Regions from separate parts of the Arthrobacter sp. SPT-J7 genome, predicted to be linked through region 1. Evidence: riboswitches for the same ligand, from Rfam matches in the RefSeq annotation. Region 1 holds a riboswitch; each other region holds the start of a gene.

Region 1 (7,295 bases):
GCGCCGCTGCGGCCTGCCGGTGTTGAACGGCGGGTCCACATATATCAGTGTGAAGGCGCCGTCCGGCAGCGAGGGGAGGAACTCCGCGTTGTCCGCGTGTACCACCAGGCTGCTGCCGTCCGGCGCCCAGACAGTGTCAGTCATTGAGGGGTTTAGGCCTCGGTGCTGCCAGGCTGTGCCGCTGTGTCGCTGCCGGCCACTACCTCGCCGTTGCGGCGTCGGGTGCGTGTACGCGAGCGGCGGGCACGCGAGGGCTGCTCGCCCTCTGATGCCGTGGAGGCCGCGGAGGGGGATTCGGCGGCAGCCGTGGGGGCTGCTGCGGAATCGGACGTACGACGGCGGCGTTCCCCGGTGCGGCCTGCCGAGTCACCGCTGCTGCGGCTGTCGTCGCGGTTTCCGCCCCTGCTGTCCCGGCCCCGGCTGCTGCGCTCCCGGCCGTCGCGTTCGCGCGAGGGGCTGCTGTCACGGCCGCCGCGGCCGTTCTTCTTGCCGGTTTCGCCCAAGTCCTCAAGTACCTCGGCGTCCACCCCGGCAAGGATGCGCTTGTCGCGCGGCAGGCGGCCCTTGGTTCCTTCAGGGATGTCCAGGTCCTCGTAGAGGTGCGGTGAGGAGGAGTAGGTCTCGATGGGCTCCGGAACGCTCAGGCCCAGGGCCTTGTTGATGAGGCTCCAGCGCGGCATGTCGTCCCAGTCCACGAAGGTCACTGCGGTGCCCTTGTTGCCGGCCCGGCCGGTGCGGCCCACGCGGTGCAGGTAGATCTTCTCGTCTTCCACGCACTGGTAGTTGATGACGTGGGTGACGTCGTCAACGTCGATGCCGCGCGCGGCGACGTCGGTGGCCACCAGGACGTCCACCTTGTTATTGCGGAAGGCACGCAGTGCCTGTTCACGGGCGCCCTGGCCCAGGTCGCCATGGATGGCGGCAGCTGCGAAGCCGCGGTCCACAAGCTCCTCGGCCACCTTGGCGGCGGTGCGCTTGGTCTTGGTGAAGATGATGGTGCGGCCGCGGCCACGCGCCTGGAGGATGCGGGCCACAACTTCGGTTTTGTCCATGCTGTGGGCACGGTAGATCAGCTGCCGGATATCGCGTTTGGTGAGGCCCTCGTCGTCCGGATCTGCGGCGCGGATGTGCGTGGGCTGCGTCATGTAGCGGCGGGCCATCGCAATGACGGGCCCGGGCATGGTGGCGGAGAACAGCAGGGTCTGTCGTACTGCCGGCGTACCGGCAATGAGGGTTTCCACGTCCGGCAGGAAGCCGAGGTCCAGCATCTCGTCAGCTTCGTCCAGGATGACGATTTTGACGTTCTTCAGGCTCAGGTGCTTCTGCTTGTACAGGTCGATGAGGCGCCCGGGAGTTCCCACCACGATCTCCACGCCCTTCTTCAGTGCCTCCACCTGCGGCTCGTAGGCACGGCCGCCGTAGATGGTGGTGATGCGGGCGTTGCGTTTGCGCGACGCCGTCTGCAGGTCATTGGCCACCTGCACGGCGAGTTCGCGCGTAGGTACGATAACAAGGGCCTGCGGGGCGCCGGGAACCGGAAGCTTGTCGTAGCCGGGGTCGTCCTGGCCCACCACCCGCTGGAGGGCGGGGATGCCGAAGCCGAGGGTCTTGCCGGTACCGGTCTTGGCCTGGCCGATGATGTCGTGGCCGGACAGGGCCACCGGCAGGGTCATGGCCTGGATGGGGAAGGGGTGGGTGATCCCGGCGTCGGCCAGGGATTCCACGATGTCCGCACGGACGTTGTAGTCGGCGAAGGACTTTTCGGCGATCTCGTGGGGCTTCTCGTCCGAGATGATGGTTTCTTCCGGCTCGATGGTCTCGGTGCCGGACTCGTCGGTCAGAAGCTGGTGGGTATGCAATTCACTCACTGTGGAGTTTCCTTATTCATTTGGGCAGTGGCGCTGCCTGCTCAACGGGCCGGCCGATGGGCTGTTCCGGAGCACGCTTGGGCGCACAAGCAATTCCAGTGGAAGCCGATCGCGGGCTATCTAAATGCTGGCACTGGTGACCAACGGGTGTATCTCAAGATCGCGTAGGGGCGGGCTTGTTGGTTTCAAATTAAGGAAATCAACGACCGGGCATCCATTTCTACTTCTCCAGTCTAGCCGCAGGCGGCCCAAATCCCGGCTTCCGCGGCCGGGCGGCCCTCTATGGCACTACTCTACGAGTTCGAAATGGACTTCCCGCGTCGCGATATCCGAGGAGACCAGGCGGACCCGGACCTTGGTTCCGGACACCAGTTCCCCCGCGCAGCGGGCGGTCACAGCGGGGTCTGCAATCTGGATGACCCCCGAACTGCCGTTCCCGTTGCCGTTCTTCCCGTTCCCGTTGCCGTTCTTCCCGTTCTCCTTTTGCGGCTTCGACCCGGTAATCACGATCGCATCGAATTCCTGTCCGATGTGGTTAACCAGCAGCGCAGCCTCCACGGTATCGAGGGCCATTCGCTCCATCCGTGATGCCAGCTGGTCGGACCCGGCCATGATCTCGGGGAGGGACTGAAGTGCCTCCCGTGCCCAGGCCGGTACGGCACCGCCGTTACTCAAGGCCTCGCAGATCACCAGGACAAAGCGGTCCACGAGGCGGCGCAGCGGAGCAGTGGTATGGGCATAGGCGGCGCCAATGGCGGACTGGACTGCGTCCTCCGGGACGGAACCGTCAAAGGCTGTGTAGGCAGCGCCGCGGAACAGCATGCCGGCTGAGTGCAGGATGGCCAGCTGACGGGGATCGGTGGAGTCGAGGCTGCGCAGGTATTCGCCGTAGCTGACCTCCCCGTCCCAGGGCTTGCCAAGGGCCTCTGTCTGCAGCCGGAAATGATTCAAGGAGCGCTCGTCCGGGGATGGCATGGTGCGCAGGATGCCCACCTTCCCCGCGAGCATGAGGCCGGCGGCTGCCATTCCTGTCATGAGGGATATCTGTGCGTTCCAATCCTCCACCGGAAGCTGGGGAGCGGCAGCAATGCGGTAGCCGCCGTCGGGAAGCTGGACAATCTCCTGTTCCGGCATATTCAGGCTGGCGCCGCCGCGGGCCCGTTCCAGGTCCACGCGCTTGAGCCCTACTTCCTTAAGGAGCTGCAGCACCGGCGAGGCGGTGCCGGCGTCAAGCTCCGCCTGCACCCCTTTATAACTGAGCTTCGCGCGGCTGCGCATCCGGGCCCGCTTCACGGCCACGGACGTCACCTCGGCTGAACTGTCCAGGCGGAAATCCCAGACGAACGCAGAACAGTCCTGGCCGGGGAGGAGGCTGCCCGCCTCTTCGCTGATCACTTCAGGATGCAGCGGGATCCGACCGTCGGGGGCGTAGAACGTCTGGCCACGGCGGCGTGTTTCCGCGTCCAGGGGGCCGCCGGGGGTCACAAATGCCGGCACATCGGCGATGGCGTACAGCACGTGGTAGCCGTCGCCGTCGGCTTCGATGAACAGTGCCTGGTCCAGGTCGGTGGACGAGGCCGGATCAATTGTGATGAATTCGACGCCGGTGAGGTCGTAAGCAGGGAACTCCAGGCATTCAACTGCCGCCTTCGCATCAGCCACTGCGTCCTCAGGGTAGGCGCCCGGCAGCTCCAGCTCCGTCCTCAGGGCACTCAGCGCTTCCTCAAGCGCGTTGTTGTGCTCGTGGACGTTGGGGGCCAGCCGATGGTGTGACACGAAAATCAGCCTAGCCGGAATCAGCGCCTTTATGCAGGCATCCGGGCCCGGAGCGGCGTTTGGCAGCGTCCCGCTTCAGTGGCCGCAGTCTCCCTGGCCGGGGACATGAGGGGCCGGCGGTATCAGGATTTGGGGGCATCCAGGACGGCGAGCAGTGCAGCGGCGGCGGCTGCGGGGTCGCTGGCCTCCGTGATCGCCCGGACCACCACAATCCTGCGTGCGCCTGCGTCCACCACCTGCTCCACATTGCCGTGGTCAATGCCGCCGATCGCGAACCAGGGAACACCGCCGTCGTCCTGTCCTTCCTGCTCCGCCAGCCGCGCAGCTTTGGCGGCATACTTCACCAGCTCCAGTCCCACAGCTGCCCGCCCCGGTTTGGTGGGGGTTGCCCACACCGGACCCACGCAGAAGTAGTCCAGACCGGCGGGGCCGGCGGCCGCACCGAGGGCCGCGTCCACCTGGTCCGGGGTGTGGCTGGACAGGCCAATGGCGGCGTTGCCATTGAGCAGGGTGCGTGCAGCGTCCAAAGGGAGGTCCTTTTGGCCGATGTGGAAGACGGGTGCCCCGGACAGCACCGCGATGTCGGCCCGGTCGTTGACAGCCCAGAGCCGGCCGTGCCGCTCTGCCGCTTCCTTGAGCACTGCCAGGAGTTCCAGCTCCTCTGCTGCCTCAATGGCCTTGTCCCGCAGCTGGATGATGTCCACGCCGCCGGCGAAGGCTGTGTCCACGAACTGGTCGAAGTCACCGCGGCCCCTGCGGGCGTCGGTGCAGAGGTAGAGGCGGGCGGCGTTGACGCCGTTGCTGATCTTGGCGCTGCTGAGGACATCGGTGCCGGCGGCAGGGGTTTGGGACACATTCATGGGGGAAAGCCTAGTTCCTCTACACTGGCCTCGTACTGCGGGAGCCCGCGGCAGCTGTCACAAAGCGCCGGGCTGAGAGGGCGTCAGAGCCGACCGCTTGACCTGATCCGGCTAATACCGGCGTAGGGAAGGAGACACATGGGTGCACCATCAGAGCACTTGACCGTTGACGCGGACAACACCATCCATGCTGATCTGGCGGTGATCGGCGGCGGAGTGATCGGCCACGGCATCGCGTGGGAGGCGAAGCGCTCCGGCCGTTCCGTGGTGGTGATCGACGACGCGCCGGGTTCGGGGGCCAGCTGGGCCGCCGCCGGCATGCTTGCCCCGGTGAGCGAGCTGCACTACCAGGAGGAGGATCTCCTGGAATTCATGCTGGATGCCTCGGCCCGCTGGCCGGCTTTTGCGGCCGGCCTTACCGCAGCGTCGGGAGCAGATCCGGGATACATCACGACGCCGACCCTCGCCGTGGGTGCCGACGCCGCCGACCGCCGCGCCCTGATGGACCTGCGCGCCGTCCAGCAGGCCAGTGGCCTTTCCGTAGAGCCGCTTACCGTCCGGGGTGCGCGAGAACGGGAACCCCTGCTCAGCCCGGGGATCGCCTGCGCCCTGGACACGCCGGCCGACCACCAGGTGGATCCAAGGCTGTTGGTTGACTGCCTGCAGGCCGCCTTGGCTGGCCATGGTACGAATGACGGCGGCGGGAACAGGTTTGCAGCCGCAGGGTGGGGCAGTGCAGCACCCGGCGCCGTCGGCGGGTATGCGGTACCGGGCAAGGCAGCCGGACTGCTGTGGCAGGACGGAGCTGTTGCCGGCGTGCGCCTGGCGGACGGGGGAACCGTGCTGGCGGCCGAAACGGTGGTGGCGAACGGGCTGCACGCAGCAGCTCTTGCAGGATTGCCCGATGAGCTGCTCCTGCCGTTGCGGCCTGTCTACGGGGACATCCTGCGCCTCGCAGTGCCCCGGCATCTGCAGCCCCTGGTGACGTCCACCGTGCGTGGACTGGTGCATGGCGTTCCGGTCTACATTGTTCCCCGCAGGGACGGCACGGTGGTGATCGGGGCAACCCAGCGTGAGGATGCGCTGTCCGGGGCGGACGCCGTTTCCGCCGGGGGTGTGTACCAGCTCCTCCGCGACGCGCAGGTACTGGTTCCCGCCGTCGCCGAACTCGAACTGCTGGAATGCACCGCCCGCGCCCGTCCCGGAACGCCCGACAACGCGCCCCTGCTGGGACGGGTTCCCGCCCCGGAGGCAGCGGCCAACGGGGAGCACGGGTACGTTTCCGGCTTGATCATCGCCACGGGGTTTTTCCGTCATGGCGTCCTGCTGACACCGGCCGCAGCCGCCGTCTGCCGGGACCTTCTGGACGGCCGCGAGGACCCCCGATGGGCGGCCTTCAGCCCGGGCCGCTTTTCCACCAAGGCGGGCGCCCGCCTAACCACCGGTTCAGCATCCAACCACTTCAGCCACACATCGCCCACAAAGGAAACCGCATGAACATCACCTTGAACGGAACCCGGCACTTTGTGCCTGAGGGTGCCTCCATCACCGTGCTCGTCAGCCAGGTCACCGGCCGCCCCCTGGCCGAAAACGGCCAGGCAACGGACGGCCAAAAGCTTGGTGTGGCCGTGGCCCACAATTCCGGGGTTGTACCGCGCAGCCAGTGGTTTACCACCGCGCTCGCGGACGGCGACGAGGTCGAACTCGTCACGGCAGTCCAGGGAGGTTGAGACCATGACCGAAACCAACACCACTCCACGTGTGGCGGGCTATGACGATCCGCTGGTCATTGACGGTGTCACGCTGACATCCCGGCTCATCATGGGCACTGGCGGAGCGCCCAGCCTTGACGGCCTTGGGGCTGCCCTCCTGGCCTCCGGCACCGGATTGACCACGGTGGCCATGCGGCGGTACTCCACCGCTGAGACGGGCTCGCTCTTCCAGTTGCTCGTAAACCACGGCATCCGGGTGCTGCCCAACACCGCAGGCTGCTTCACCGCCCGGGACGCCGTGCTGACGGCCGAACTGGCCCGGGAGGCACTGGAAACCGACTGGGTGAAGCTGGAGGTCATCGCTGACGAGCAGACGTTGCTGCCGGACGCCGTCGAACTGGTGGACGCCACGGAACAACTCGTCAACAAGGGCTTCAAGGTTTTTGCCTACACCAACGATGATCCCGTCCTCGCGCTGCGGCTTGAGAACCTCGGGGCCACCGCAGTCATGCCGCTCGGGGCGCCGATCGGCACGGGACTGGGCATCCTGAACCCGCACAACATTGAACTGATCGTTTCCCGCGCTTCGGTTCCGGTGGTTCTGGACGCCGGCATCGGTACCGCCTCGGATGCGGCGCTGGCCATGGAGCTGGGGTGCGACGCCGTGCTGCTGGCGACGGCGGTAACCCGGGCGCAGAATCCTGCCCTGATGGGGGAGGCCTTCAAACATGCGGTCATCGCCGGTAGGCTGGCGAAAGCGGCGGGCAGGATCCCGCGCCGCGAACATGCACTGGCGTCGTCGGCCATGGAGGGCCGGGCAGAGTTCCTGTAGCCCGCTCCCGGTGCCGTGGAAGCCAGCCGAGGCGAGGAGCAGTCATGGCCGGCAAGGACATTCTTTCGCCCGAGCGGCTCGAGGACGCACTGGCCGTCCTGACCGACTGGCGGTACAGCCAAGGTGCCTTGGTGACCGTGTACAAGATGCCGACCGCGGCTGCCGCACTTGAGCTGATTGCCGCCGTAGGGCGCCTTGCCGAGGAACAGAACCATCACCCGGACCTGGACTGGCGGTACAACCGGGT
Region 2 (7,295 bases), on a different contig from region 1:
CGTCTACCTGCTGCTGGCCGGCCACAACCTGCCCGGCGGAGGTTTTGCCGGCGGGCTGCTGGCGGGCATCGCACTGACCGTCCGCTATCTGGCCGGTGGGCGCGTCGAGCTGGCTGAAGCGACGCCGGTCAGTGCCGGCCTGCTGCTGGGCGTGGGGCTTGCCGCCGCGTCCCTGACAGCCGTCGTCCCGATCTTCCTGGGCGGCCAGGTCTTCCAAAGCGCCATCATTGAGTTCAGCCTGCCGGTCTTCGGTGACCACAAGTTCGTCACCTCGACGATTTTTGATATCGGCGTCTACCTGGTGGTGGTCGGGTTGGTGCTGGACGTTCTGCGCAGCTTCGGCTCGGAAATTGACGAACGAACCGAAGAGCGTACTGCCCGCAGCCGAAAGACGTCGGAACTTCACGCGCCGGCAACGATCGAGGAGGAGGTGTCCTCATGACGGTCAACCTGACACTGCTGCTGGTGATGGGCGTGCTGTTCGCGGTGGGCGTCTACCTGATCCTGGAACGTAGCCTGACCCGGGTGATGCTCGGCCTGATGCTGATCACCAACGGCGCGAACCTGCTGCTGCTCAGCACTGGCGGGCCCGCCGGACTGGCGCCGATCTTCGGCGTTGACGTCCCCGCCGAGGCCTACAGCGATCCGCTGCCCCAGGCCTTGATCCTCACGTCCATTGTGATCTCCTTTGCGGTCACGGCGTTCATGCTGGCCATCATTTACCGCTCTTGGGTGCTGGGACGGCAGGACGAGGTCCAGGACGATATCGAAGACCGCCGCGTGGCAAACCAGCCGACCTTCGATGCGGAAGACGACGCCGAGATCCCGGCCGAAACCACCGAGTTCGTCCCGGCGGACGAGGCGGAGGAAACACCTGCGACCAACAGGGCCCGGATAGAGAGGGAGAAGTGAACGCCGCACTGATCGCGCCGCTGGCAGTAGTCCTGCCGCTACTGGGCGCTGCCTTGGCGTTCGTCCTGATCCGCCATCCAAACGCCCAGCGCCGTACCGGTGCCATTACGCTGACCGTGACGCTGGCACTGGAGGCCGTCATGCTGGCCTCGGCGTGGGCCAACGGAGCCCAGGCCGTGAACATCGGCGGCTGGATTCCGCCGTTTGGCATCACCATGGTGGTCGATGAGCTTTCCGCGCTGATGCTGGTGGTCTCCTCCGCCGTCAGCCTGGCGGTGCTGCTGTATGCCTCCGGCCAGGGCATGACCGACAGCGATGAAGAAGGTCCGGTCTCGATCTTCCACCCCACCTACCTGATCCTGGTGGCCGGTGTGTCCAACGCGTTCCTGACCGGCGACCTGTTCAATCTCTATGTGGGCTTCGAAATGCTGCTCACGGCCAGCTACGTGCTGATGACCTTGGGAGGCACCAGCCCGCGCATCCGCGCAGGGGTGACGTACGTCGTCGTCAGCGTTATCTCCTCAGTGCTGTTCCTGGTGTCTATCGCGATGATCTACGCGGCGACCGGAACGATCAACATGGCGGACCTGGCGATCAAGCTCGGCGAGTTGGAACCGTCGACGCAAATGACGCTGCACCTCATGCTGCTGGTGGCCTTCGGCATCAAGGCGGCGGTCTTCCCGTTGTCCTTCTGGCTGCCCGACTCCTACCCGACGGCGCCGGCGCCGGTCACCGCGGTGTTCGCCGGCCTGCTGACCAAGGTCGGCGTCTATGCCCTGATCCGCACCGAGACGCTGCTGTTCCCGGGGGACCGTCTGAACACGTTCCTGATGGTGGTGGCCGTGCTGACCATGCTGGTCGGCATCCTGGGTGCCGTGGCACAGATCGACATCAAGCGCATGCTCTCTTTCACGCTGGTGAGCCACATCGGCTACATGGTGTTCGGGTTGGCGATGTCCTCGGTGGTGGGCCTGGCGGCCGCGGTCTACTACGTGGCGCACCACATCACCGTGCAGACCAGCCTGTTCCTGGTGGCCGGGCTGATTGAACGCCGCGGCGGCACCACCAACATGGACCGGCTGGGCGGCCTGGCCAAACTGTCGCCGTTGCTGGCCATCTTGTTCTTCGTCCCGGCCATGAACCTTGCCGGGATCCCGCCGTTCTCCGGTTTCCTGGGCAAGATCGGCTTGGTGCAGGGAGGCGTGGACCTGGGCACGCCGATCGCCTGGGTGCTGGTGGCGGGCAGCATGATCACGTCGCTGCTGACGCTGCTTGCTTTGGCCCGGGTCTGGAACCGCGTGTTCTGGCGGCGCCCGGAAGATGCCGAGCACCCGGATCCGGTCTTGGTGGCAACCAAGCCCGACGGGTCGGCTGTACGGACGACCCGCCACGTGGAGGACCATCCGCACGGGCGGTTCACCGGGCGCGGCATCGTTCAGCTGCTGCCCATGCCGATGGTCTGGCCGACGATCGGGCTGGTGGCGATGGGCCTTGCCCTGACGGTATTCGCCGGCCCGCTCTTCGAACTGAGCGACCAGGCGGCACGGGAGATGCTGCAGCGCACGCCGTATATCGAGGCGGTCCTAGGGGACGGCGCCATGCAAGGTGGTGGCCAATGAGGAAACCGCGTATTTCCATCTGGATCGAGCTGCCGCTGCTGGCTTGGCTGGTCTTCCTCTGGGGCGCTTTGTGGCAGGATTTCAGCGCCGGCAATCTGATCTTCGGTTTGCTGATCGCTCTGCTCATCGTGAACCTTTTCTACCTGCCGCCGGTCGAACTCAGCGGGCGCTTCAATCCACTGGCAGCGGTGATCTTCGCCGCGACCTTCGTGTGGAAAGTGGCGGTGGCGAGCTTCGAAGTACTCTGGCTTGCCCTGACCACCGGCCCGAAACTGCGCAACGCGGTGGTGGCGGTGCGCTTGCGAAGCCACTCGGACCTGCTGGTGACGGCCACTGGACATGCCATCTCGTTGATCCCGGGCAGCTTCGTGGTGGACGTAGACCGGTCCACCTCCACCCTCTACCTGCACGTGATCGACGTGGCCACCAAGGAAGCCGCCGAAGACTTTCAGGCCGAGGTGCGGAACATCGAGGCCGGCCTGATCCGGATGATGGGGACCAAGGAAGAACTGGAACTGGTCAAAGCTGAAGGTGCCGGCAGAAGAGGAGCAGCGTAAACGTGGAAATCATGTCGCTTGCCCAAATCGTCGTCATGGTCATTCTGGCCCTGTCCGCTGTGCTGGCGCTGGTCCGACTGGTCCGCGGGCCGTCGCTGCTGGACCGGTTGCTGGCCATAGACGTGCTGCTGGCGGTAGTCTGCGCCGGACTGATTGCGGACATGGCCGTCGGCGGCCACATGAATAATCTGACGCTGGTCGTGGTGATCTGCCTGGTCGGCTTCATCGGTTCCGTGGCCGTGGCCCGATTCGTCACCGATGGGCGGCCCCGTGAACACTGACCTGATCCTCGACATTGCCACCGCCGCCTGCTTGATCACCGGCTCGGTGATGTCCTTGGCCGCGGGCATCGGCCTGCTGCGGTTCCCGGACCTGCTGTCGCGGATGCACGCCGCCACGAAACCGCAGGTGTTCGGCTTGCTGCTGCTGCTGACAGGTTTAGGACTCCAGCTGGGCAGCTGGGCGGCGGTGCCCGTGTTGCTCATCGCATGGCTGTTCCAGCTGCTCACCGTGCCGGTCTCGGCACACATGGTGGGCCGCGCCGGATACCGCACCAAACACTTGCGGAGGGAAATCCTCAGCGTGGACGACCTCGACGCGGTGGTGGAAGCGGCAGCCGAAGAAGAGCCGGAAGCGGAGCTCGACGCCGCAGCGGTGGACGCCGGCGAGGCCGACGCGGCCGAGGCGGACGCTGCTGCGGCCGAGCCCGCAGACGCTGCGGACGGCGCTGCTGCACTCGGCACGGACCCCGGGGTCGGTGACAGGCGAAGTGCGGCGACGGCGGCTGGTCGAGTCCGGAAAGACCACGACTCCGCCGGACCGCACAAGTCCTAGTGCCCCACAGGGTCTGGTTCCGCACAAAGTCCAGCGCCGCCCAAGGACCAGGAGAGCCGACGGGGACGAGGCTGCAGCCCCGTCCCCGCCGGCGTGTTCCTTACGCGCTCTAGACGAGTTCCGGGGTCTTTTCGTAGTGCCGGACTGCCTTGGCGGTGGCCCGCTTGAGCAGTACCTGGATTACCCGGCCAACCGTGCCCGAGACTACCGCGAAAATCACGGCAGACCGCAGGCTGTTTTCCAAGTCATCGTCGGCCTGAGGCGCGTCGCGGCCGGTGACCTTCTTCCACACGTAGCCCAGCACCTTGGTGGCTGCCAAGCCCGCACCTACACTCACCAGGGTGCCTAAGAGCCTTAGTACAACGGTCATGCCTGCTCCTTTCCGGGGCACAGCGTCCCCGTGTCATCAGCTCTGCCGTTCCCAGCCTACTGCCCGGCACCCACGCGTCCCGCCGCCGTCGTGCATTTTCCCGCGTTTTCCCGCGGATGGTGGCCGAATGGGCCGCCGGACCGGCCGAGTGTAGACTGGGTGCTGCTGCTAGACAGCACCTATAACGACAGGGGAGCGTCCGACCGACCGGCACACGCCGGACACGGGAGGGACGCTGAGAGTGCGGAGAGACCGCAGACCCTCGAACCTGCTCCGGTTAGTACCGGCGAAGGGAGTCGAGTTCTCGGGGCGCGCCGCGTGGGCCGCCCTCCCCTCCTGCACCCAGGAGGATTAAAGTGAGTACCGTTTCGAATGCACCCACCACGCCCAGTCCCTCGCGCACGCCGCGATATCGCTGGCGAGTGGTGGACATCGTCGTCGCCTCGGTGATTGCCGTGGCCGTCGGCGTCATCTTCTGGGCCTGGTCCGCGGCTTGGCCGCTGATCGAGAGCCTCACCGTGGCGTTCCCGCCCTCCGCCGGCCTCTACACCGGCGGATGGCTCATGGCCGGGGTGCTGGGCGGGCTGATCATCCGCAAGCCCGGCGCCGCAATCTACTGCGAGGTGCTGGCCGCCATCGTCTCCGGCCTGCTGGGCACCAGCTTCGGCATGAGCGTGCTGGTTTCCGGCCTGATCCAGGGCCTGGGCGCCGAAGTCGTCTTCCTGCTCTTCCTCTACCGGAAATTCAACCTGCTGGTGGCGATGCTGGCCGGTCTCGGCGCCGGCCTGGCGCTGTCGATCAGCGAGAACATCCTCTACAACATGCTCTGGGCGCCCGAGTGGCAGTTGGCCTACGTGGGCTTCGCCGCAGTGTCCGGCGTGGTGATTGCCGGGTTGCTGCCGTGGCTGGCGGTCAAGGGCCTGGCCAGGACGGGCGTGCTGTCCTCCTTCGCGGCGGGCCGCGCGGCAGACGTCTGAGCCGTTCCATGAAACTGCAGAGTACGACGGCGGTGTCCGGCCCGGTGCCGGTCCTCGCCGAGGGATGGGGCTGGCGGCATGCCGGCCGCAAGGATCCGGCGGTCAGCGGGGCCAGCTTCAGCATTGCAGCCGGTGAACGGGTGCTGTTACTGGGTGCCTCCGGCGCCGGGAAGTCCACGCTGCTGCACGCGATGGCGGGCGTGCTCGGCGACGACGGGGAAGGCGAGGAAGTCGGGCGGCTCACCGTGGCCGGGCTGCGTCCCTCGGAAGCCCGCGGCAGGGCCGGGCTGGTGCTGCAGGACCCGGAAAGCCAGCTGGTGCTGGCGCGGGTGGGCGACGAGGTGGCCTTCGGGGCGGAAAACCTCTCCGTCCCGCGCGGACAGATCTGGGACCGGGTCCGCGAAGCGCTGGCCGACGTCGGACTGGAGGTGCCGCTAAACCATCCCACCGCGGCCCTGTCGGGCGGGCAGAAACAGCGGCTGGCGCTGGCATCGGTCCTGGCCATGCGGCCGGGGCTGCTGCTGCTGGACGAGCCGACCGCGAACCTGGACCCGGAGGGCGTGCACGAAGTGCGCGACGCCGTGGCCCGGGTGCTGGACCGGACCGGTGCCACCTTGGTGGTGGTGGAACACCGCGTGGCCGTCTGGGCGGACGTGGTGGACCGGGTGATCGTGCTGGCGGCCGGAGGCGGCGTGCTGGCAGACGGCCCGCCGGACAAGGTGCTGGCCGAAAGCGCCACCCGCGCCCGGCTGGTGGCGGCCGGTGTTTGGGTTCCCGGACATACGCCGCGGCTCCAGCTGCCCGCGGCCCCGGTTGCCGGCGGGCCGTTGCTGCAGGCGGTGGGATTGGACGCGGCCCGGAGCCGGAAGACCGGGCCGGTGCTGCGGGGCGTGGACTTGGACCTGCTCAGCGGACACGCGCTGAGCATCACCGGACCGAACGGCGCCGGCAAGTCGACGCTGGCCCTCACGCTGGGCGGCCTGCTGGCGCCCGCCGGGGGAGGGCTGTTCGCGACCCCGGCGCTGCACCGTGGCGCGGCGCAGTCCCCGGTGAAATGGAAGTCCGCCCAGCTGGTGGCCCGGATTGGCAGCGTGTTCCAAGAACCGGAACATCAATTCCTGACCAGCACCGTGGCCGACGAACTGGAGTTCGGTCCGCGGCGGGTGGCGAAGCTGCCCGAGCCGGAGGTCCGGCAGTTGGTGGACAGCATTGCCGAACGGCTCCGCCTGACCCGGCTGCTGCGGGCCAACCCGTTTACCCTCTCCGGCGGCGAGAAGCGCCGGCTCTCGGTGGCCACCATGCTCGCCACCAGTCCGGACATCCTGATGCTGGACGAGCCGACCTTCGGGCAGGACGCCAACACCTGGGCTGAACTGGTCACGCTGCTGGCCGAGTTGGTGGCCGAAGGCAAGAGCGTGGTGTCGGTGACGCACGACGCCGACTTCACCGCGGCGCTTGGCGGCACGGCTGTGCGCGTGGACGGCGGCGCAGTCCAGCCGGTGCAGGCGCTTCGGAGGGCAGCATGAGCGTGGACTTGATGACTCCGCGGCTGACCGCCTCGCCGTTCAGCCGAGCCAACCCGGTGTCCAAGCTGGCTGCTGCCGCCGTCATCACCGTGGTGGTCATGCTCAGCGTGGACTGGGTCAGCGCGTCGGTCGTGCTGGCGGCCGAGCTGCTGCTGATGCCGGTGCTGGGGGTGAACCCGTGGCTGCTGTTCAAGCGCGGCTGGCCCTTGCTGGCGGCGGCGGCGACCGGGGCCTGGGCCACGGCATTGTTGGCGGAGAAGACCGGAGCGGTGCTGTTCCAGCTCGGGCCGGTGGTGTTCACCGAGGACTCGGTGGCCGGCGGAGTCGCCATTGGCCTGCGCTCGCTCGCCGTCGCCCTGCCGGGCATTTTCCTGCTGTTGACCACCGACCCGACCGATCTGGCCGACGCGCTGGCGCAGAAGCTCAAGCTGCCGCACCGGTTCGTGTTGGGAGCGCTGGCCGCCATGCGGTTGGTCGGGCTGTTGGTGGAGGAATGGCGC
Region 3 (7,295 bases), on a different contig from region 1:
CGCCAAGACGGCGGTCATCAGGAAGACGGCGGCGAACTTGCTCAGCGGATTGGCACGGGTCAGCAGGGCGTGGTTGCCGCGCAGGTTCAACTCCTGCCTCATTGCACCACCGCCGCAGCAGCCAGCCGCAGTTCCGTTACGCCCAGCGCCGCCGTGAACTCAGCATCATGGGTCACGGACACTACCGCCGTACCCGCATCCAGGAGCTCCGACAGGAAGGATGCCAGCTCAGCCCACGTATTGGCGTCCTGCCCGAAAGTTGGCTCGTCCAGGACCACGACCTGGGGATGCGCGGCCAGGACCGTGGCTACGGAGAGCCGCCGTTTCTCGCCGCCCGAAAGCGTATACGGGTTGGCGTCCACGAGTCCGGTCAGCCGGAGCCGTTCCAGCAGTTCATCCACCCGTTCCTCTCCGTGGCCGAGATGCCGCGGGCCAAACAGCAGTTCGTCCAGTACTTTCCCCGTGACGAACTGGTGCTCAGGCTCCTGGAACACCGTACCCACCCGCTCGATCAGCTGCTCGGCCTTCCACTGGTAAGGGTCAATCCCAGCTCCCCGGCTGAGGGCCAGGGTGGCGGAGACCTTGCCGTCAACCGGTTCCAACAGCCCGGCCATCGTCAGCGCAAATGTCGATTTTCCTGCTCCGTTCGGCCCGGTGACGGCCAGCGCCTGCCCGGCCCTTACCTGCGCGGAAATGTCTTGCTGCACCGGCACCGGCGGCACCTTCCGGAAGCCCTTGCGGCGCACACGTTCACGCGACACCGCCAACTCCTCGGCGGCAAGCAGCAGGCCGCCAGTCCCGGGAGCCGAACCGGCAACACGGGGACGCGTCGGAGGGACGTAGCCGGGCACCCAGACCCCGGCCTCGATCAGCATGCTCCGGGCTTCGCTGAGGACCTGGCCCGGCGTGCCGTCCAGCAGCACAGCGGAATCGGTTGAAGAGCCGGGTTGCAGCACCACAATCCGGTCAACCAGGTCCTTCCACACGGCCACGCGGTGTTCCACCACCACCAACGTTGCCCCGGTTTTGTCGAGGCAGCGGCCCACGGCGTCGCGCACCTCCACTACCCCGGCAGGGTCCAGGTTGGCCGTTGGCTCATCGAGAAGAATCAGCCCCGGCCGCATGGCAAGAATGCCAGCCAACGCAAGGCGCTGCTTCTGCCCGCCGGACAGTGCCGACGTCGGATGGTCCAGCGGCAGGTGGGAAAGCCCGACGTCGTCCAATGCCTCGTGCACACGGGCCCAGATGTCACCGCGGGGCACGGCAAGGTTCTCGGCACCGAAGGCGACATCGTCACCTACGCGCGAGAGAACAACCTGGGTCTCCGGGTCCTGCTGCATCAACCCGGCCCGGCCGCGCTGCTCCCGGGGGGAGGCGCCGTCGATCAGCAGCGAACCGGACTCATCCGAATCGCCCGCCTTGCCGTCGTCGTCATGTTCATCCCCCAGCACCCCAGCCAGCGCGTGAAGGAGCGTGGACTTGCCGGCGCCGGACGGACCCAGCAGGAGCACGCGTTCGCCGGGTTGGATGTCCAGGTCTAGGGCACGGACGGCAGGTTTGGACCGCCCGGCATGCCGCCAGCCCCAGCCTCTGGCAGTGACGGCAGCCGGCCGCGCCACCACCGCAGCGCCGTGGAGGGAAGGAGCGGTCATCAGGAAAAGACGGGCTCCGATGCTGCCTTGCGTGACGCAAAGGAGCTCAGGACGCCGGTCCTTGCCAGGCCGCGGGTGGCGATCCAGGACAGGGCTCCGGCGATCACGGCGCCGGAAATGGCAGTGAAGATGATGTAAGCCAGCTTGTCCCCGCCGGAGTAGGCGATGTTCCAGCCCCAGGGCGCAAAGGAATCGTTCAGGCCGCAGAAAAGACCTGCAGCGGCACCGGCAAGCAGTGATACGGGGAGGTTGAACTTCCGGTACACGAAGATCGCGAAGATGATCTCCGCGCCGAGGCCCTGGACAAACCCGGAGAACAGCACCGAGGCGCCGTACTGCGAGCCCATGAGCAGTTCGCCGGTAGCGGCCACGGTCTCGCAGAACAGTGCGGCGCCCGGCTTGCGGATGATGAGCATACCCAGCACCGCGGGGATCATCCAGCCGCCGGCAATCAAGCCGGTGAGCGGCGGATAAACGGCGTTCATGGGTGCCGAGACTGCGGCTGCGCCTTGGGACCAGGCCCAGAAAATGACCCCGCCGGCGATGGCGATGAGGGCTGCCACCACGATGTCCACGACACGCCAGGACTTGCTGGTGGTCTTCTTGATTGCTGTCGTTGCCATGCGATCCTCCTGAGGAACAGGAGGGGAAAGTGGATACAGCAACCGGCATTGCCGCCGTCGCCGCACACTTCGAGAACTCGACTCCCTTGCGCCGGTACTAACCGGATCAGGTTCGAGGGTCTGCGGCTATCCGCACTCTCAGCGCCCACCTGCGGTCCCTGGCATGGCCAGTAATGCCCGACGGCGGCGCTCCCCTGTCGTTGAATGATTCTGTCGGTAAACAATCGCCCTTGTGGGCGGGGTCCAGTTTACACCGGAAGAGGGGTAGATTGTGGGCCATGGCTGCCAATCTCCCGCATGTGACTGAGTTTGACCCGGATTCCGATGCCATCCAGCAGGAAGGATCCCTGCAATCGCTCATCGCCCGGATTGAAGGCGAAATCAGGGAACTTCAGTTCCCCGGTTTCTCCTTGGACGATGCACTGAACCTGGGGCTGCTGCTCGTGGAGCTGGGCAAGGAGGGGCAGTTTCCCATCGCGATCGACATCACCAAGGGCGAGCAGGTCCTGTTCCATGTGGCGCTGACCGGCGCCACGCCGGACAACGGGCACTGGATCCGCGCCAAGCAGCGCACTGCCGCCAGGTATGAGGTGCCATCCCTCCTGGTGGGGCTGCGCGCGCGGCTCAAGGGCGGACGGATCGAGGACCACGCCTGGTTCGATCAGAGCCGGTATGCTGCCCACGGCGGCTCCTTCCCTGTGTATGTCGCAGGAGTGGGTGCAGTCGCAACAGTGACTGTTTCCGGGCTTCCCCAGGTGCAGGACCACGACCTGGTGGTACAGGCCCTGCGGGAGATCCTTGGGTCCATGCGAACGGACTGACGAGCGGAATGGGCTGACTGCCTTAACCAGCGGGCTATGGACTCCGCCACAGGCCCGGAGTACATTCGAGGCCAGCGGCCGGAGTTCCAACCAGGAGGACGCCATGATCGGTCCTGCAGCTGAAAACCAGGTGCGGGCGGCGGTGGACAAGGCCGTCGAAGAAATGATCTACATCGGTCCGGACCACCCCTACTATCCCCTGCTGGCGGAGCTTGTGTCCGCCGTCGGGAAGGCCTGGCAGCAGGGGTACCAGCACGGCCGACGCGGCGGGCACCAGGCCAACCCCTATGTGTGGAGTACCCCGGACGGATAGTCACCAGCATCGCCAGCCGGGGCTGCCGCACTAGCTGACCGTCCGGAAGATGAGAAGCGTACTTAGCTTTTATTAGTAACCATGCTTACTATGTTGTCTCCCGGCTTTTGAGGAGACAGGACATGACAGTCAGCACCCGGGCCACCGGAGCGAGGACCGGCCTGCAGAAGGCCGCGCTGGCAACGGGCGCCCTTTTCCTCCTGGTGACTGTGCTGGGGTTCATCCCCGGGATCACCACTGATTACGAAGCACTCGGCATGGCCGGGCATGGCTCCGGAGCCATGCTGTTGGGAATTTTCCAGGTGTCCATCCTGCACAACGCCGTACATGCGGCCTTCGGGGCAGCGGGGCTGCTGCTGGCCCGGACCCACCAGCAGGCAAGGAGCTTTCTCATCTACGGGGGCGTTGTCTACCTGGTCCTCTGGCTGTACGGTCTCCTGGTGGGCGATCAAACCCCTGCCAACTTTGTCCCTGTCAACGGCGCCGACAACTGGTTGCACTTGGCCCTGGGCCTGGGCATGATCATCCTGGCTATCCTGCTATCTCCGCGAACCACCCCAAAGAAGCCGCCGCAGGGCGTGATTTGAGCCCCGGCCCAACCGAAACCCGTCACCGTCACCGTCGACGCCCCAGCACCGGCAGCACGGCTGCCACCTAAAGGAGCATCATGAAAATTCCGGAACCCCGAGGCCCCATCAGCAGCGCCGTGTTCAATGCGCTGGCAGGTACCGCCGACACCGGCGACGGCAGCCCGGGCGCCGAAGAGCTGCGCCGCCTGGTCACGGCAGAGCTGGGCACAACCACAGACATCATCGGCGACGACGACGTCCAGCTGGCCCTTTTCTGCCTTTATGAGCTCCACTACTCCGGCCTTGAAGGCGTCAACGACGAGTGGGAGTGGGAGCCGGGCCTCATCCAGGTCCGTCGCCTGCTCGAAAGGCCGTTCGAGGAAGCACTGCGGGCCGCTGCCCAATCAGTGGCCGGGGAGCTGGACGTGCCGCCCGCAGCGGAGATGACCAGTGACGCCGTGGCTGACGTCCTGTTCGGTCTGGCCGGTTCCGACACCGGACCCAGCGTGTCCCGCTACGTGGCCAAGAAGGCGGGCCTCGACCAGCTCAAGGAGTTCCTCATCCACAAATCCGTCTACCAGCTGAAGGAGGCGGACCCCCACACGTGGGCCATTCCCCGGCTCAGCGGACGGCCGAAGGCAGCGCTGGTGGAGATCCAGGCCGACGAGTACGGCGGAGGACGCCCGGAACGCATGCACAGCGCACTCTTTGCCCGCACCATGCGGGGGTTGGGTTTGGACGACGCATACGGCGCGTACGTCGACGCGGTACCTGCCATCTCCCTCGCGGCGGTGAACATGATGTCCCTCTTCGGGCTCAACCGCCGGCTTCGCGGCGCCATCACAGGTCACCTGGCACTCTACGAGATGACTTCGTCCCAGCCCAACCGCCTGTACGGCAACGGCTTCCGGCGGCACGGCTTCGATACCGGGGTGACCCACTATTTCGACGAGCATGTTGAAGCCGACGCCGTCCACGAGCAGATCGCTGGCCGCGACCTTGCGGGTGGACTGGTAGAGGCCGAACCGGAGCTGCTCGGGGACGTCCTGTTGGGGGCGACGGCGGCAATGGCGATCGACGGCAGGATTTCCACGCACCTTCTGGCCTGCTGGGAAAAGGGCGAGACCTCGCTGAGGGCGGCAGTGCCGGCGGCAGCATGAACACCAAGGCCGCTATGCAGTCCGCAGAGTACATCCTGCCGCTGCGCTGGACCGAGGATTCGGGACTCCCGGACCTGGCCGCCTACCTTGGGCACCTGGCCCAATGGATACCTGTCACCGTGGTGGACGGCTCCGATCCGGAACTGTTCATGCGGCATGGGGCAGCTTTCCCGCCTGGTGTTCGCCATATCCGTCCGAAGCCGGGCGAGGGCGGCCATAGCAAGGGTGAAGGCAACGGCAAGGTGGCCGGCGTCATGACGGGCGTCCGTGCCGCCAAGGCGGAGATGCTGGTGATAGCCGACGACGACGTGCGCTACACGCGCGAAGCGCTCACCGCCGTCGTCAAACACCTTGGGTCAGCGGACCTCGTGCGGCCGCAGAATTACTTTGACCCGCTGCCGTGGCACGCGTACTGGGACACCTCCAGAACCCTGGTCAACCGGGCCTGGTCGGCGGACTACCCCGGTACCCTGGCCGTACGGCGGAGCGCGCTGCTGGCCACCGGCGGCTACGATCCGGTGCTTTTCGAGAACCTCGAGCTGATCAGGACCGTCAAGGCAGCCGGCGGACAGGAAAAGATCCTGCCGGACCTTTTTGTTGCCCGCAGGCCGCCCCAGCTGCGGCACTTCCTTAAGCAGCGCACGCGCCAGGCCTACGACGATTTCGCCCAGCCCCGCCGCCTCGCCGCCGAACTTTCCCTGCTTCCGGCAATCACCGCAGCAGCCTGCCTTCCCGGGCAGCTCCGGGGGCGGGCGCTCCTGGGACTGGCCGCCGCGCCGGCCGTCATAGCCGGCATCGGGAGACGACGGAACAACGGCGCAGCAGTCTTCCCGTTCCGGGCGGTGTGGTGCGCCCCGTTGTGGGTCGTGGAGCGAGCGGTGTGCATCTGGATCGCGCTGGCATTCCGGCTGGCCGGGGGCGTTCCCTACGCCGGCGCACGGCTCAGGACCGCTGCACACTCGGAGGCTGAACTGCAGCGCCGGCACTCCGGAAAACTGGCGAACATATGCCACCAAGACATCCAGCCTTCCGCCAGCTACCAAGACCAGGAGCAGCCATGAACCAGGAACCAGCCGAAAGCTCGATCGTGGTGTGCCCCGACGGGCCCTTGATTGTGCGGGGCGACTTTGAAATCGTGACGCCCTCCGGCGACCCCGTCCCACGGGAGCGCAAGACCGTGGCGCTCTGCCGTTGCGGCGCCTCGGCCATCAAGCCCTACTGCGACGGCACCCACAAAATGATCAAGTTCCGGACGGAACCGCCGGTGGGATGAATACCGTTCTGCGACTCCATGCACGACGCCCACAGCGAACGGGCGCCTTGCCGCACCGGCTCCGGCCATGATGCCGCTAGGCTGAAGTCAGCCCGTTTTCCGCCCGCAAGGAGTACTAAGAATGAACCTCTTCATCAAGCTGCTCGGCACCGGTGTGAGCCTTGGCGCCGGCTTCGTCGGGACCAAGCTGGTCAACACCATTTGGGAAAAGACCACCGGACGGAGGCCGCCTACCGGCAAGGACGAGGACGTCCCCACCAGCCTGCAGTCGGCGCTGACGTTCGCGTTGATCTCGGCTTCGGTGAGCACCATCATCCAGGTCCTGGCCAACCGCGGCACCCAGCGGGCCATTACCCGGTTCGCCAAGAGCCAGGACATCGTCTAACAAACGTAGTTTTGCCCAGATAAGCGGGCTGGATCCTTCGGAATCCTGCGTTTTTGGACAGAGACTCCTAGTGCACCGAGCCGTCGCCGGAACCGTCCTTAAGGGCGGTTTTGGCGGCGGCTTTTTGCACTACTGCCTCCAGCTCATCCGCCGTCAGCAGCTCGCGGTGCAGGTGCTTGGTACGGTAACCCGCCCGGCCCACCATGTGGGCGGACACGGGCACCGTCAACAGCTGGAAGATCCAGGCGACCACCAGCACGGGCCATACCCACCAGGTACGCATCTGCAGGCCGATGGCTGCCAGCAGCAGGAACAGCCCCAGCACCTGCGGCTTGGTGGCGGCGTGCATGCGGCTCAGCAGGTCCGGGAAGCGGAGCAGGCCGATCGCGGCACCCAGGGACATCAGGGCCCCCACCACCATGAATACGGCTGACAGCAGGTCGATCCAACTGTCCAGGGCCGTGGCGTCAGGATTCAATGGGCTGTTCCCTTCGATCGG
Region 4 (7,295 bases), on a different contig from region 1:
GGATCCGGCCTGCATCAGCACCGGCCGCCCCTGCGGACTGCGCGGCAAGGTGATCGGGCCGCGGCTCAGCGGCCGGCCGCCGCCGTACAGCGGCCGCTCGGGGATCCGCTGCACCAGTTCCGGATCCGCGAAGCGGCGCTGCGGCCCGTCCAGTGTCAGGGCGCCGGGCTGCCAGGAGTCCCACAAGTCCAGCACCGTCTGAACCACGTCGTCGGCCCGGTCATACCGCTCCGCCTTGGGCGGGATGGAGGCCAGGCCGAAGTTGGCGGCCTCGGCGTCTGTGGTGGAGGTGACGATGTTCCATGCCACGCGGCCGCCGGAGAGGTGATCCAGCGAGAGCAGCTTCCGGGCGATCGTGTAGGCAGGAGTGAAAGTCGTGGAGATGGTCGCGGCCAAACCCAGGTGCCGCGTCGCCCCGGCCACCAGCGACAGGGTGATTAAGGGGTCTAGATAAATGGCGCCCTTGCCGCCGGTGACCAGCGTGGTGGCGAAGTCGCCGGTGTTGTCCTCCGGGACGGCCAGCGCGTCGGGCAGGAACAGCATGTCGAAGCAGCCGCGTTCCAGTGTCCGGCCCAGATCGAGGTAGAACTCGGCGCTCAGCCAGTCCCGCCGGGAGAGCGGATGCCGCCAATTCTCCGAATACTGGCTGGTGGGCGGGTTGACCATCGCCACCAGGTGCATGCCGTCAGGTGAAGAGCGCATCGTAGCCTTCCAAGAATCCCAGCACGTGGCTGGCATACAGGGTCCCGCTGAGCACGGCCAGGACGGCTGCCGCCATCAGCCAGTCGGTGCGGGTGAGCGGAATCTTCCGCCAGACTGTCCGGGGTGACAGCCCGAGGCCGCGGGATTCCAAGGACTGGGCCATCCGTTCGCCCTTGCGCACGGAGACGACGAGCAGGGCAAAGGCGGCACGGCCGTAGGCGGAGAGGCCGCCGGGCAGGGTGCCGTCCGGGCGGAGCGGTGCCCGGACGGCGTGGGCCTGCCGGATGGTCTGCCACTCCCGCGGCATCTCCTGCAGCATCCGGTAACCGGCCAGCACGGCGTAGGTGATCCGGGAGCCGAGCCTTGCATGTTGATGCAGGCTTCCCATCAGCGCCACGCCGTCGGTGGAAGCGATGAAGCCAATGGCGAGAACGCCGATCACCAGCGTCCGCAGGGCCAGCGAACCACCCACCGACAGTCCCTCGACGGTGACCCGCAGGGGGCCGGCCTCCCAGAGGATCTGGCCGGGGCGGCTAAGCGTGTTGACCAAGAAGATCCCCAGGCCGAAGGCGAGGAAGGGTACGTGCCCCAGTGCCATGGTTTTGACCGGCAGCCGCGTAGAGGCACCGATGGCGGCCAGCGCCATGACGTAGAGGACGGCCGGCGTGACCGGATCGAAAATGAAGACCAGCGCCAGCGAAACGATAAACAACAGCGCGAGCTTGACCGTGGGATTGCGCCGGGCGAGGACGCTGCCGAAAGCGGCGACCGGTCCCGCGGGGACTGCGGCGGTCATGCTCGGGTCCCGGGCAGCGGTTGCGCGCAGGCCCCAGCGGAAACTGCCGCATCCAGCCCGCTGAGGACGCGGCGGATGGCGTCTGCCGAATCGAACTCGGCGAACAGCCAGTCGAGCAGCGGCGGCAGCGTCAGGCCGGCCCGTCCCAAAACGTCCGGGTCGCGCAGCACGTCGAAGATGGCTCCGTCGGCAATCACGGTGCGCTCTGCGATGACGACGGCGCGGTGGGCCAGGGCGGCAGCGGTACGCAGGTCGTGGCTGGAGAAGAGGACGGCGCGGCCGGCGGCCGCCGCCTGCCTGAACGCGGCGGCGGTGGCAATCGTGTCCCTCCGGTCCAGGCCGAAGGTCGGCTCGTCCGCCAGTAACGCAGGCCGGTCATGGGCCAGCATGGCGGCAACGCTGAGGCGGCGCTTTTCGCCGCCGGACAGCCGGAAAGGGCTCTGGCCGGCCAGATGGGTGAGCCGGTGCTGGTCCAACAGGTTTGCGAAGAAGTCGTCCGGGGCATCGGGCAGCCCGTGCCGGACTTCCTCTGCGACGGTGTGGGCCACGAACTGGTGTTCGGGGTTCTGGAACACCATGCCGGGGCGGGGTCCGAGCACCGTTCCTTCGGCGGGCGGAAGGAGTCCCGCCAGGGTGAGCAGCAACGATGTCTTGCCCGCTCCGTTCGCTCCCAGCAGGGCCGTGATCTCCCCGCGCCTGAGCTCGACGTTCACGTTGTCGAGGATCGCCGGTTCCGCCACTGGCGCACGCCGGGAACGGCGCTTCTTCGGTTCGCTGCCGCGCGCGACGCAGACATTCTGTGCAGATAGGACCGTGCCGCCGGCGCAGGGCGCAACTGGAGTGCCGCCGTCGTTCGGTGCCGCCAAGTCGCGGAGAGCGGAGCGTACGCCGGGCGCGTCCAGACCTCCGGTCAATCCGGTGACCGCCAACAGTTCCGTTCCCAGCGGCAGCCAGCATCCGCGGGCATTGAGCTGTCCGGCGCTGTCTGCCAGCACCTCCGTGGTCGCGCCGTCCGCCAGGACCTGGCCCTCGTCACCGAGCACGATCGCCCGGCCGGGCAGCCCGGCAATTCCTGCGCGTCCGGCGTAGTCGTCGAGCCTGTGCTCGACCAGCACGACGGCCGGGCAGTAGGCTGCTGTGGCAGCGTCGATCGCCTGCCGCACGGCAGCGAGGCCGGCCGGGTCGAGCATGGAGGTCGGCTCATCGAGCAGCAGGATCGCCGGTTCGGCGATCAGGCTGGCTGCCAGCGCCACGCGCTGGCTCTCTCCGCCGGAAAGCCGGCCCGTCTGTCGTTGCCGCAGACCGGCCGCATCGACCGCCGCGAGGGCGCGGTCGATGCGTGCCGATATCTGCCCCGGAGGCACGGCGCGGTTCTCCAGCGGAAGAGCCAGTTCCTGTTCCACGTCCGGCAGGCAGACGCCGGAGGAGGGGTCTTGGGCGAGGACGCCGACATCGCGCGAGAGTTCGACGACCGACGCATCGGTGGTGGCCGTCCCGCTCACCGACACGCGGCCCGTGAGCGTGGACAGCACCGTGTGCGGAACCACCCCGGTGATCGCCTGCAGCAGCGTGGACTTTCCGGACCCCGAGGCCCCGAACACGATCAGGTGCTCGTCGGGCTCCAGCCGCAGCCCGACGCCGCGCAGCACCGCGGACTCCCGCCGGGGAAACTCAACGGAGACGTCGTCGAGCAGCAGGGCAGGTTCAGCGGGCATTGGCCTTGCCCAGACGCGCGCACCCGATCGCGAAGTTGTCCACCACGCCCGTCTTCGCGAGGGCGTCGACAATCAGCTTGGCCAACAGGCCGCCGAGCACCACGCCGGAAATCAGGTGGATGACCAGGCGGGTGAAAAACAGGTCCTGGCCGTACCAGCCGGAGCGGAAGGCCGAATAGAAGAAGACCAGGCCGGCACCGAGCAGGCCGGACAAGGCATATGTGGCCCAGCCGTACGAACGGTAGCGGGTGGCCGCGAACGGGATTTCGCTGCCGATGCCTTGGATGGCCGCCGCGATGAACAGCATCGGGCCCACCGCCGAGCCCAGGAAGACGACCTCGATCACCGAGGCCAGCACCTCGGCGATGACGCCGGCAAACGGACGCTGGACGATAGCAATGGCGATCGGCGCGACCAACAGCCAGCTGCCGGCAAGGAAGTGCTGCGAGAGGTCGCCGGCCGGTCCCATCAGGATCGACAGGGCAGTCCAGGCCTGCACAAAGACCCAGTAGAGGAAACCGAAGACGACGCCGAGGACCACCAGCAGGACCAGGTCCTTGAGGCTCCAGGAAGACCGTGTGCGGGCAGGGCTAGATGAGGTTGACATGTAGATTCCTTCCGGCCAGCGTCAGGACGCGCTGGGGCTGTTGATGGACAAGGTCGCATGCGTGACGACGTGCTGGACGGTGCGCCCGATCAGGACCCATCCCGCGGCGATGGTCTGCAGGACCTGGGCGACGTCTCCGTCCAGCCGGGTGACGTAGTGGTCTTCGGTCACGATCACGCCGGTGGACTTGGCGTAGTCGATGGCGGCGTAGATGTCGCGCATGTGATCCGCTGCAGCGCTGCCGGTTCCGCCGTCGGCGAGCGGGTAGATCGCCCAGTCTGCCGCCGCCTGGATGCCGGTCGGTTCCAGTTGCGGGATCTCCGAGTACAGCGCCGCGCCGCCCTCGGGGATCTCGCAGCTGACGCCGCCCGGGCAGCCCCGGGACAGCTGGACCGCGGCCGCCACGTGCGCTCCGCTGCGGCCGGCCGCGGCAATCACCTGGCTCAGATAGCGCAGCACGTCCTGTTCGGCGCCGGAGACGTAGGTGCTGACTTTCCCGGTCTGGACCTCGAGCCCGGTGGCGTCGGCCTGCCGCAGCGCCGCCAGGATGACGTCGACGTAGTCATCGGCCATCACCGCCAAGGTCAGTCTGGCCCCGACGCCGAATTCGCGCGGCGTGGCGGTGAAGGAGGTTCCGGTGTTGCCGGGGGAGGGATGGTTTGCTGCCGTGGCGGCAGCGTCAGGTGCTCGCATGGTCGCGCCCTTCTGTGGTGTGGACAGGGCACGGGTGTGAGGGTTGCTCCCTGCGCTGGCATGATCCAGATCAGGTTCAACGGTCGAAACTTGAGAAGTTTCCTCTCAGCCCGGCTCACCGGACTCCCGTGTACAAGCCAGCAGCCTACCGGCAGGTTCGCCAGGTGGCGAAAGGACGCCAGTACGACGACGTCACACTCCGGTAGACGGCCGCGGCCAGGCCCGGCTGCTGCCGGGCCGGGCGGCGGGAGTTAGGGGCGCATGCTTCCCGTCTCCACGAAGCGCTGGTGCCAGGACAAGGCCTCGCCGAGCAGGTGCGGGGTGTGCTTGGCAAAGCTGTCCCTGCAGGCGCGGTCGAAGTAGTCCTGCAGCATCGGCCGGTAGTCCGGATGCACGCAGGTGTCGATAATCTTGCGCGCGCGCTGCTTCGGGGCCAGACCGCGCAGGTCGGCTAGGCCCTGTTCGGTCACCACAATCATGGTGTCGTGCTCGGTGTGGTCCACGTGACTGGCCATCGGCACGATGCTGGAGATTTTTCCGCCCTTGGCCGTGCTCGGCGACATGAACACGGACAGGTAGCCGTTCCGGGCGAAGTCGCCGGAGCCGCCGATGCCGTTCATCACCTTGGTGCCGGCAATGTGGGTGGAGTTGATGTTGCCGTAGATGTCCGCCTCGATCATGCCGTTGAGCGCAATGCAGCCCAGCCGGCGGATCAGCTCCGGGTGGTTGGAGATCTCCTGGGTGCGCAGGATGATGCGCTCGCGGTAGTAATCGACGTGGGCGTTGAACTCCTCCACCCCGGCCTGGCTGAGCGAGAAGGACGTGGCCGACGCCATCCGCAGCACGCCGTCCTTGATCAGCTTCAGCATGCCGTCCTGGATGACCTCGGTGTACGCGGTCAGGCCGCGGTAGCCGCCGGCGGCCAAGCCTTCCAGCACCGCATTGGGGATATTGCCGACGCCGGACTGCAGCGGCAGCAGCTTGTCCGTCAGGCGGCCGCGCTGGACCTCCTGGTCCAAAAAGTCCAGTAGGTGGCCGGCGATTTGCTGCGAGGTCTCGTCCGGCGGGTTGAACGGGGAGTTGCGGTCAGGGGCGTCCGTGTGCACGATCGCCACGATCTTGTCCGGGTCCACCTGCAGATATGGGTCGCCGATCCGGTCATCCGGATGCAGCAGCTGGATTGGTTTCCGGTTCGGCGGCAGTGCGGTGCCGTAGTAGACGTCGTGCATGCCCTCCAGTTCGGCGGGCTGCGCGCTGTTGACCTCCACAATGACCTTGTCCGCCTGCTCCAACCAGGTCTTGTTGTTGCCCACCGAGGACGACGGGATCAGCCGGCCGTCTTCCAGCATGCCGACCACTTCGACGACGGCGAGGTCTACGTCGCCGAAGAACCCGAACCAGGTGTGCTGGGCGACGTGGCTGAGGTGGATGTCGATGTAGTCCAATTCCCCGGCGTTGATGCGCTCGCGCAGTGCTGGGTCGGACTGATAGGGCAAGCGCAACTCCATCCCGTCCACCTTGGCCAGCGCGCCGTCGAGCTCAGGGGCGGTCGATGCCCCGGTCAGAACGCGGATCTTAAACTGCTCACCCGCTGCGTGGGCGGATTCCATCCGCGCCGCCAGCGCCTGCGGCACGGCCTTCGGGTAGCCGGCCCCGGTGAAGCCGCTCATGGCCACCGTCATGCCGGGTTTGATCAGTTCGGCCGCCTGCTCGGCGGACATTACGCGCTCGAGCATGCGGGCATTGCGAATGCGGTCTTGCATCATGCCCCTTCGTCAGATTCTTCCCTCCACCTTAGGCGTCGGGCACGGATGTTCGGGCCTTGGTGACGGGCGGAAGCACCGCACGGAGCGCTCCTGCGTGGCGGTGCTGCTACGGCTGGCGCAGTTGTTCCTCCGCGGTTTGCCGCACGCAGGCGGAGAGTTCATCAAGGATCGGTGAGCTGATTTTCCAGCGCTGCCAGTAGAGCGGCACGTCCACCGGCAGGTCCGGGGCCAGCTCATGCAACGTGCCGCGGCGGAGGTCCGCCAGGCACTGCTGTTCCGGCAGCAGGGCCCAGCCGATACCCAGCCGGACGGCGGCCGCAAACTCCCCGGACGCCGGCATGTAGTGGCGGGGCGCGGACAGGCCGGCGCCGGTCACCGTCCGGTAGAAGCGCTCCTGCAGGTCGTCCTTGCGGTCGAAGTCCAGCACCGGCGCCTCACCCAGCCAGGCCAGGTCGTCGTCCGGCGTCCCGTTGGGCCGCCAGTGCGCCAGATAGTCGCTGCTGGCCACCGCCCGGTACCGGAGCGAGCCGAGGGCTTCCACGGAACAGCCCTGGACTGGTTCCGGCGTGGCAGTCACCGCCGCGGTGACACGACCCGACCGCAGCAGCGAGGTCGAATGCTGCTCGTCTTCACGGTGCACCTCAAAGAACACGCCACGATCGCGCGGCATCCGGGCCAGCGCCCCCAGGAACCAGGTGGCGAGCGAATCCGCGTTGACCACCAGCGGCAGGGCCAGCCCGGTCATGCTGCCGCCGAGTTCGCGCTGGGCATCGGCCTGCAGGACCCGCACCTGCCGCGCCAGCCGGAGGACCACATCGCCGGCAGCGGTCGGCTGCACCGGCGTAGTGCGTTGCAGCAGGACCTGCCCGGCCGTCTGCTCCATGGCCTTGATCCGCTGCGAAACGGCGGAGGGAGTCACGTGCAGTACGCGAGAGGCGGCATCAAAGCTGCCTTCCTCGATGACGACGGCGAAGGTCGCCAGATGATCGAGTTGGAACGGCTGCATAAGCTCAGCT

What was found. Region 1 has a riboswitch for thiamine pyrophosphate ahead of AC5RWX_RS24375 (FAD-dependent oxidoreductase). Riboswitches for the same ligand answer to the same signal wherever they lie in the genome.
Region 2: it holds a riboswitch for thiamine pyrophosphate, as region 1 does, so the genes downstream of both, AC5RWX_RS16200 (ECF transporter S component) here and AC5RWX_RS24375 (FAD-dependent oxidoreductase) in region 1, are expected to answer to the same signal.
Region 3: it holds a riboswitch for thiamine pyrophosphate, as region 1 does, so the genes downstream of both, AC5RWX_RS18690 (ECF transporter S component) here and AC5RWX_RS24375 (FAD-dependent oxidoreductase) in region 1, are expected to answer to the same signal.
Region 4: it holds a riboswitch for thiamine pyrophosphate, as region 1 does, so the genes downstream of both, AC5RWX_RS00390 (YkoF family thiamine/hydroxymethylpyrimidine-binding protein) here and AC5RWX_RS24375 (FAD-dependent oxidoreductase) in region 1, are expected to answer to the same signal.

The regions. Positions count from the first base shown of each region.
Region 1 covers NZ_JBNHFF010000089.1:588-7,882, forward strand. The annotation lists partial or broken gene AC5RWX_RS24355 (DNA-methyltransferase) at 1-144, opposite strand, end outside; gene AC5RWX_RS24360 (DEAD/DEAH box helicase) at 153-1,868, opposite strand; gene AC5RWX_RS24365 (RNB domain-containing ribonuclease) at 2,157-3,644, opposite strand; gene thiE (thiamine phosphate synthase) at 3,767-4,504, opposite strand; TPP riboswitch at 4,532-4,650, shown strand; gene AC5RWX_RS24375 (FAD-dependent oxidoreductase) at 4,643-6,001, shown strand; gene thiS (sulfur carrier protein ThiS) at 5,998-6,234, shown strand; gene AC5RWX_RS24385 (thiazole synthase) at 6,239-7,048, shown strand; gene AC5RWX_RS24390 (4a-hydroxytetrahydrobiopterin dehydratase) at 7,093-7,295, shown strand, end outside.
Region 2 covers NZ_JBNHFF010000011.1:83,406-90,700, reverse strand. The annotation lists gene AC5RWX_RS16235 (Na+/H+ antiporter subunit A) at 1-442, shown strand, start outside; gene AC5RWX_RS16230 (Na(+)/H(+) antiporter subunit C) at 439-912, shown strand; gene AC5RWX_RS16225 (Na+/H+ antiporter subunit D) at 909-2,531, shown strand; gene AC5RWX_RS16220 (Na+/H+ antiporter subunit E) at 2,528-3,088, shown strand; gene AC5RWX_RS16215 (MrpF/PhaF family protein) at 3,100-3,369, shown strand; partial or broken gene mnhG (monovalent cation/H(+) antiporter subunit G) at 3,347-3,715, shown strand; gene AC5RWX_RS16205 (DUF4235 domain-containing protein) at 4,032-4,292, opposite strand; TPP riboswitch at 4,472-4,604, shown strand; gene AC5RWX_RS16200 (ECF transporter S component) at 4,649-5,269, shown strand; gene AC5RWX_RS16195 (ABC transporter ATP-binding protein) at 5,278-6,795, shown strand; gene AC5RWX_RS16190 (energy-coupling factor transporter transmembrane component T family protein) at 6,792-7,295, shown strand, end outside.
Region 3 covers NZ_JBNHFF010000021.1:4,965-12,259, forward strand. The annotation lists gene AC5RWX_RS18680 (energy-coupling factor transporter transmembrane component T family protein) at 1-102, opposite strand, end outside; gene AC5RWX_RS18685 (ABC transporter ATP-binding protein) at 99-1,652, opposite strand; gene AC5RWX_RS18690 (ECF transporter S component) at 1,652-2,275, opposite strand; TPP riboswitch at 2,341-2,481, opposite strand; gene AC5RWX_RS18695 (heme-degrading domain-containing protein) at 2,554-3,096, shown strand; gene AC5RWX_RS18700 (hypothetical protein) at 3,200-3,409, shown strand; gene AC5RWX_RS18705 (DUF4383 domain-containing protein) at 3,532-3,996, shown strand; gene AC5RWX_RS18710 (iron-containing redox enzyme family protein) at 4,077-5,138, shown strand; gene AC5RWX_RS18715 (glycosyltransferase family 2 protein) at 5,153-6,199, shown strand; gene AC5RWX_RS18720 (CDGSH iron-sulfur domain-containing protein) at 6,196-6,411, shown strand; gene AC5RWX_RS18725 (DUF4235 domain-containing protein) at 6,533-6,796, shown strand; gene mnhG (monovalent cation/H(+) antiporter subunit G) at 6,864-7,274, opposite strand; gene AC5RWX_RS18735 (MrpF/PhaF family protein) at 7,264-7,295, opposite strand, start outside.
Region 4 covers NZ_JBNHFF010000001.1:88,920-96,214, forward strand. The annotation lists gene AC5RWX_RS00370 (NtaA/DmoA family FMN-dependent monooxygenase) at 1-702, opposite strand, end outside; gene AC5RWX_RS00375 (energy-coupling factor transporter transmembrane component T family protein) at 686-1,498, opposite strand; gene AC5RWX_RS00380 (ABC transporter ATP-binding protein) at 1,495-3,213, opposite strand; gene AC5RWX_RS00385 (ECF transporter S component) at 3,203-3,820, opposite strand; gene AC5RWX_RS00390 (YkoF family thiamine/hydroxymethylpyrimidine-binding protein) at 3,842-4,513, opposite strand; TPP riboswitch at 4,544-4,653, opposite strand; gene scpC (succinyl-CoA:acetate CoA-transferase ScpC) at 4,765-6,276, opposite strand; gene AC5RWX_RS00400 (LysR family transcriptional regulator ArgP) at 6,386-7,285, opposite strand.